Prochlorococcus marinus XMU1404: one gene and its partner. The protein of the gene in region 2 binds, or shares a complex with, the protein of the main gene of each other region. Links are inferred from orthologs where the notes say so. Each region holds a gene or a part of one and is shown on either strand. Other genes may lie near its edges.

Region 1 (2,907 bases), 130 kb from region 2 along the record:
ACTCGTATTAAAAGACTTAGTAAGGTTAGACATATCGATGTTGATATGATTCTTCTTGATTTAATGTCATTGATGGGCTTTAAATCTTCTTTTTTATTGACTAACATTATTGCAAAAATTATTAATACATTTACTGCACCCACATAAACTAAAACTTGAGCTGCAGCAACAAAACTTGCATTTAAAAGAAGATATAATCCTGCCACACTCATGAAAACTCCCCCAAGAAGAAAAGCTGAATAGACAATACTTTCGAGCAGTACAACACCAAGTGCGCCAATAAGGATGACTAAAGATAGAAGTGCAAAACAAATAAATTGTGTTGTTATCGCAATGGACATATATTAATGGAAATTAATTAGTTGGATTAGAAATTTTATCTTTATTTTCATTGAATTCAGGTTTCATCCAATCATAGACTTCTTCAGGCAATTTACCAACTCTAGTATCTGAAGCGGGGATATCGTGAGGGTCCATGACACCTTTGGGAAGATAGGCAAGTTCTCTAAGAGTTTTAACTGATGGATCTGTTGTGACGTTTGTAGGTAATCTACCAAGTGCGACATTATCAAAATTTAAATTGTGTCTATCGAAAGTAGCTAATTCATATTCTTCTGTCATTGATAGACAATTAGTTGGGCAATATTCAACACAATTTCCACAAAATATGCAAACTCCGAAATCTATTGAATAATTTCTTAGTTCCTTTTTTTTGGTTTCTTTATTCATTACCCAATCAACTACTGGTAGATTGATGGGACATACTCTCACACAAACTTCACAAGCAATACATTTATCGAATTCATAATGTATCCTTCCTCTATATCTTTCAGAAGGTATCAATTTCTCATATGGATATTGGACAGTAACAGGTCTTCTTCTTAGGTGATCAAAAGTTACTGAAAAGCCATTGTATAGATATTTGCCAGCATTAAATGCTTCTTTTATATAGCTATTTATTTGTTGAAGGAAATTTTTCATTTTGAAGAATTTACTTTGTTATTTTATTTTAGTGGATAAATTTTAAATTTAAGTATTTTTACTTAAATTTAACCACCAAAGAACTGCGGAAAAGCAAGTTTCAATCCTGCAGTTATCAAAAGGTTAGCAAGAGAAATTGGAAGAAGAAACTTCCATCCTAGATCTAAAAGTTGATCTATTCTTACTCTAGGAGTTGTCCAACGTAATAATATTGCAATGAAAACTAAAAGATATGCTTTTAATACAGTCATTACAATCCCTATTGATGCAGTAAAAACCTGTATTAATGGAGCATTAATGGGCAAATTAAGAAATTTAGCTATTAATTCAACTGGAATAGGAAAACCCCATCCTCCCAAATAAAGTATTGATACCAATAATGCTGAAAGTATTAAATTAATGTAACTACCAAGGTAGAACAATGCGAATTTCATTCCTGCATATTCAGTTTGATATCCTGCAACTAATTCTTCTTCAGCTTCAGGTAAGTCAAATGGAAGTCTTTCACATTCGGCGAGAGCACAAATCCAAAAAACTATGAAGCCAACTGGTTGTCTCCAAATATTCCAACTTAGGATTCCAGTACTACTTTGTTGGTTAACAATGTCTATCGTACTTAGCGAATTTGTCATTAGTACGATAGCCAGTACAGACAAAGCTAAAGGGATTTCATAACTTATTGATTGAGCGGCTGCTCTTAATCCTCCTAATAATGAATATTTATTATTTGAGGCATATCCGCTCATAAGAAGTCCAATTGGCTGGATACTGCTTAAAGCGATCCATAGGAAAATTCCAATACCAACGTTACTTATTAAAAGATTTTGTCCAAAAGGAACAATTAACCAAGAGAGAATTACTGGGACAAGAACTAATATAGGTCCTGCAGTAAAGAGAATTCCATCAGCTTTAGCAGGAATAATATCCTCTTTAACAAGTAACTTAAGACCATCTGCAATTGGTTGGAGGACGCCTAGCGCTCCTGCATATTCGGGCCCTATTCTTTGTTGAGCAGCAGCAGATATTTTTCTTTCAAGCCAAACTGTTACTAAAACTCCAACAACTGCTGATACTAAAACCAAAAGCATAGGTAGAGGTAGCCAAATAATATGAGCGATTTCACTAGAAAGGCCAAAACCTTTTAAGAATTCATTAAAGCTATATTCGAGATCTAATCCGTATTCCAAAATTTTTATGTTATTTACTTAATACATTAACTCTTCACAAACAATATGTGTGTTTTTTATGAAAAGCTGCAAATATTATTCTCTATTTTCAAGGCTGATCCATTCTCTTGGCGCTGAACCAGTATATATTTGTGATGGTCTAAAAATTCTATTTGCTCCAAGTTGCTCTCTCCAATGAGCCAACCAACCAGCAACTCTGGAGATGGCAAAAATCGGAGTAAATAAATCACGAGGAATACCAAGTTTCCGATAAACAAGACCAGAATAAAAGTCGACATTAGGGAATATACCCTTGGGGCCAAGTCTTGGTATTGCTTCTGATTCCAATGATTTAGCAACTTCATACATTTCATCTGCTCCAAATCTTATAAAAAGTTCTTCTGCCAGTTTTTGAAGAATAATTGCTCTTGGATCTTTGACTTTGTATTCTCTATGACCGAAGCCCATGATCTTACTTTTATTTTTTATCGCGTTATCCAAAAAAGAACCCGCATTTTCTGGATTTTTGATTTCTTCTAACATTGCAATTACATCTTCATTAGCTCCTCCATGAAGCGGGCCAGCTAATGTTCCTACTGCAGATGCGATGACAGCATATGGGTCTGTAAGAGTGCTTGCAGTCACTCTAGCGCTAAATGTACTGGCGTTTAAACTATGTTCTGCATGCAGAATTAAACACCTATCAAAAACTTTTGCAGCTATAGGATCTTGTTCTTTTTCAGTAAGCATGTAAAGAAAA
Region 2 (3,010 bases):
TGGAAATCTATTTTTGTCAGCTTTAACTACCATTACAGGGAGTTTAGAAAAAGCAGTTCAAGCCTCTAGTAAGGTTTTAGCAGTTCAAGGTCAAGTTTTGCCTGCAACAAATATTGATGTTATGTTATGGGCCGAATTAGAGAATGGTGAGAAAATTTTCGGAGAAAGTAATATCAGCAAATCTCAAAAATCAATTTCAAGGATCGGTTACCTGCCAGAAAACCCTTCTGCTCTTCCAAGTGCTCTCGAATCTATAAAAGAAGCTGACTTAATTGTTCTTGGTCCAGGCAGTTTATACACTTCTTTATTGCCAAACTTATTAGTGCCAGAAATAGTAGATGCTTTATTGCAGAGTAATGCTCCCAAAATATATATAAGTAATTTAATGACTCAACCTGGAGAAACTGATGGACTTGATGTATTTCAGCATATCAAATCAATTGAAAAACAATTATCAAATTTTGGGGTTAACACTAGAATTTTTAACGCCGTCTTATCACAGATTCATTTTGAAAAGTCTCCATTATTAGACTATTACAAAAGTAGAGGAGCAGAACCTGTCCAATGTCATAAAGAAAAATTATTATCTGAGGGTTATTATGTGTTGCAGGCACCATTATATTCAAAAAGAATTACTCCAACCTTGAGGCATGATCCTAGAAGGCTCGCAAGAGCAGTTATGTTTATGTACCGTAAATTAAAGAAATTAAATTAATATGCATCTTGAAGTTCATAAAAATCTGGCTGAATATAGTCTTTTCGTAATGGCCATCCTCTCCAATCTTCAGGCATTAAAAGTCTTTTGGGATTTGGATGATCAATAAAATTGATTCCATACATGTCATATGTTTCTCTTTCTTGCCAATCACTTCCTTTAAAAATTTTATACAAACTAGGGATTGATAAATCAGAATCTCTTTTTAAGAAGACTTTTAATCTTACTTCTTTAATCTTTTTGAGTTTTTGTAAGTCATCAACAGTTATAAAATGATAAAAACTAACAAGGTTTTTGCCTGGCCCCTCATCATAGCCACCTTGACATTGAAGATAGTTGAAACCGTAATTTCTCAAAGCCGATACTGCTTCATACAATTTATTAGGTTCCACAGAGATGTTTTCAATTCCTATATGGTCATCAGATAAAGATTGATTTGGAATTCCATCTTTAGACAAAGATTGGCTTATGAACCCTTCTTTTTCTATTGAAGTATCTGAGGATTTAGCTAAACCGTCTTTTTCCATTAAACTTCTTCAGTATTAATAATTTCAGTTTTTTCGTTATTTTCAGGTAATTCAGTTATTTTCTCTTTTTTTGAGGAGGGAATGACGTTAGCTGAAGTTTTGTTTAGATATTCACCTGTATTTTCTGAGAAAACAAGATTCATTTCGTGATCAGATGTTATGTATCTGTGAGTTTGTTCTGTTTTTGTGCGCTCTAAAATTGATTCATTACCAACTTTTTTTCTTAATTTAATTACAGCATCAAAAATTGCTTCTGGTCTTGGTGGGCATCCTGGAAGGTACAAATCAACTGGTATTAATTTGTCAACGCCTCTTACAGCAGTTGTAGAATCTGCGCTAAACATTCCTCCTGTGATTGTGCAAGCACCCATGGCAATAACATATTTTGGTTCAGGCATTTGTTCATAAAGCCTTACTAGGGCAGGAGCCATCTTCATAGTCACTGTGCCAGCTACAATTAACAAATCTGCTTGTCTAGGGGAACTTCTTGGAACTAAGCCAAATCTGTCAAAATCAAATCTTGAACCGATTAATGCTGCAAACTCAATAAAACAGCAAGCTGTTCCGTAAAGAAGTGGCCATAGACTGCTTAATCTTGCCCAGTTATGAAGATCATCCAAACTAGTCAATATTATGTTTTCACTGAGATCAGTAGTCACTTGAGGAGCTCCAAGAGGGTTACAGGTGCCTTCTCTAATCTCTCTAACTGCTTTGGGGGATAATGGTTGGTTCAATTTTTTAACTCCATTCTAAAGCTCCTTTTCTCCAAGCATAGGCCAAAGCAATAACTAGTATTGCTATAAATATTAAAGCTTCTATAAATGCAAGTAAGCCTAACCTATTGAATGCGACAGCCCAAGGATATAAGAATACTGTCTCAACATCAAATATAACGAAAACTAACGCGAACATGTAATAACGAATATTAAATTGAATCCAAGCACCTCCAATTGGTTCCATGCCTGATTCGTAAGTTAATTTCCTTTCTCCAGTTCTGCCTTTAGGGGCAACTATTAGATTAGTAACTAAAGCTAATATTGGAACAGCAGCAGCTATTAAAAGAAAACCTAAGAAATATTCATAGCCAGTTAAAACAAACATCTTAAAAAATTAATTTTGGATAAAATTCGCTTAATTAAGCAAAATCTTTTAAAGTTCTTAAAGAACAATAATAAACCGTGAGTGAAAACATTCAACCAGCCTCTGAGGAAAACAAAATAGTTGAAAAACTTGAGAAAGAAAATCTTTCTGAAAACTCCTCAGCAGTAAATGTTGAGAAATCCTCTATTAATTTAGAACAAAATAGATTTGAATGTAGAAGTTGTGGATACATTTATGATCCGTCCGAAGGAAATAAAAAATTAAATATACCTAAAAATACACCTTTTTCAGAGTTGGATGGCAATACTTTTGCTTGCCCTGTTTGTAGAGCCGGTAAAAACTTTTATAAGGATATTGGACCCAGAGCAAAACCTAGTGGATTTGAAGAGAATTTAGTTTATGGATTTGGATTTAATAGTTTACCTCCTGGACAAAAAAATATATTGATTTTTGGAGGGTTGGCGTTTGCTGCTGCTATGTTCCTTTCTTTGTACTCTTTGCATTAATATAATTAAATGAAAAAATTTTTTACCAGTATTCCTAATCTTCTTTTATCTGTAGTTCTCTGTTTTGTTTTAAGCAGTTGTTCATCCACAGGTGTCAAGATGAATGAAAGCAGCCCTTGGAAAACAATTCAGTTTGAAGATCAGGCTAATGCTTTAGATGT

Evidence for each region. Proteins that work in one complex are often made in the same cells at the same time.
Region 1: the proteins of HA144_RS01525 (region 2) and nuoH are in contact, whole or in part, in a crystal structure (PDB 6Y11), measured with the Thermus thermophilus proteins. The link is inferred for Prochlorococcus marinus XMU1404 from one-to-one orthologs. Residues at the interface, in WP_096411117.1 of Thermus thermophilus: Arg16, Glu17, Gly18, Leu24, Leu27, Val28, Trp30, Gly31, Arg32, Asn34, Ser35, Trp37, Thr54, Asp55, Ala56, Asp59, Ala61, Arg62, Phe63, Gly64, Glu66, Val67, Phe68, Arg69, Ala70, Ser71, Arg73, Gln74, Ala75, Asp76; in WP_096411122.1 of Thermus thermophilus: Arg36, Val44, Arg45, Met46, Gly47, Pro48, Asn49, Arg50, Val51, Leu57, Gln58, Ala61, Asp62, Ile64, Lys65, Ile67, Phe68, Lys69, Glu70, Ile72, Val74, Glu223, Ala224, Glu225, His233, Thr234, Glu235, Tyr236, Ser237, Trp241.

Annotation. Positions count from the first base shown.
Region 1 is NZ_JAAORE010000001.1:153,434-156,340, forward strand. What follows is about bases 110-2,907. They hold nuoH (NADH-quinone oxidoreductase subunit NuoH), read right to left. Parts: upstream 2,169-2,907; coding sequence 1,050-2,168; downstream 110-1,049. Other genes in these bases: HA144_RS00835 (NADH-quinone oxidoreductase subunit J), read right to left, coding at 110-341; ndhI (NAD(P)H-quinone oxidoreductase subunit I), read right to left, coding at 355-981; HA144_RS00850 (citrate synthase), read right to left, coding at 2,244-2,907. In the rest of the region: more of HA144_RS00835, read right to left, coding at 1-109. UniProt on the Escherichia coli protein: NDH-1 shuttles electrons from NADH, via FMN and iron-sulfur (Fe-S) centers, to quinones in the respiratory chain. The immediate electron acceptor for the enzyme in this species is believed to be ubiquinone.
Region 2 is NZ_JAAORE010000001.1:281,371-284,380, forward strand. The notes cover bases 110-3,010. They hold HA144_RS01525 (NADH dehydrogenase subunit K), read right to left. Parts: upstream 1,977-3,010; coding sequence 1,242-1,976; downstream 110-1,241. Other genes in these bases: HA144_RS01515 (gluconeogenesis factor YvcK family protein), read left to right, coding at 110-715; HA144_RS01520 (NAD(P)H-quinone oxidoreductase subunit J), read right to left, coding at 712-1,242; HA144_RS01530 (NAD(P)H-quinone oxidoreductase subunit 3), read right to left, coding at 1,981-2,343; HA144_RS01535 (rubredoxin), read left to right, coding at 2,421-2,849; HA144_RS01540 (photosynthesis system II assembly factor Ycf48), read left to right, coding at 2,859-3,010. In the rest of the region: more of HA144_RS01515, read left to right, coding at 1-109. UniProt on the Escherichia coli protein: NDH-1 shuttles electrons from NADH, via FMN and iron-sulfur (Fe-S) centers, to quinones in the respiratory chain. The immediate electron acceptor for the enzyme in this species is ubiquinone.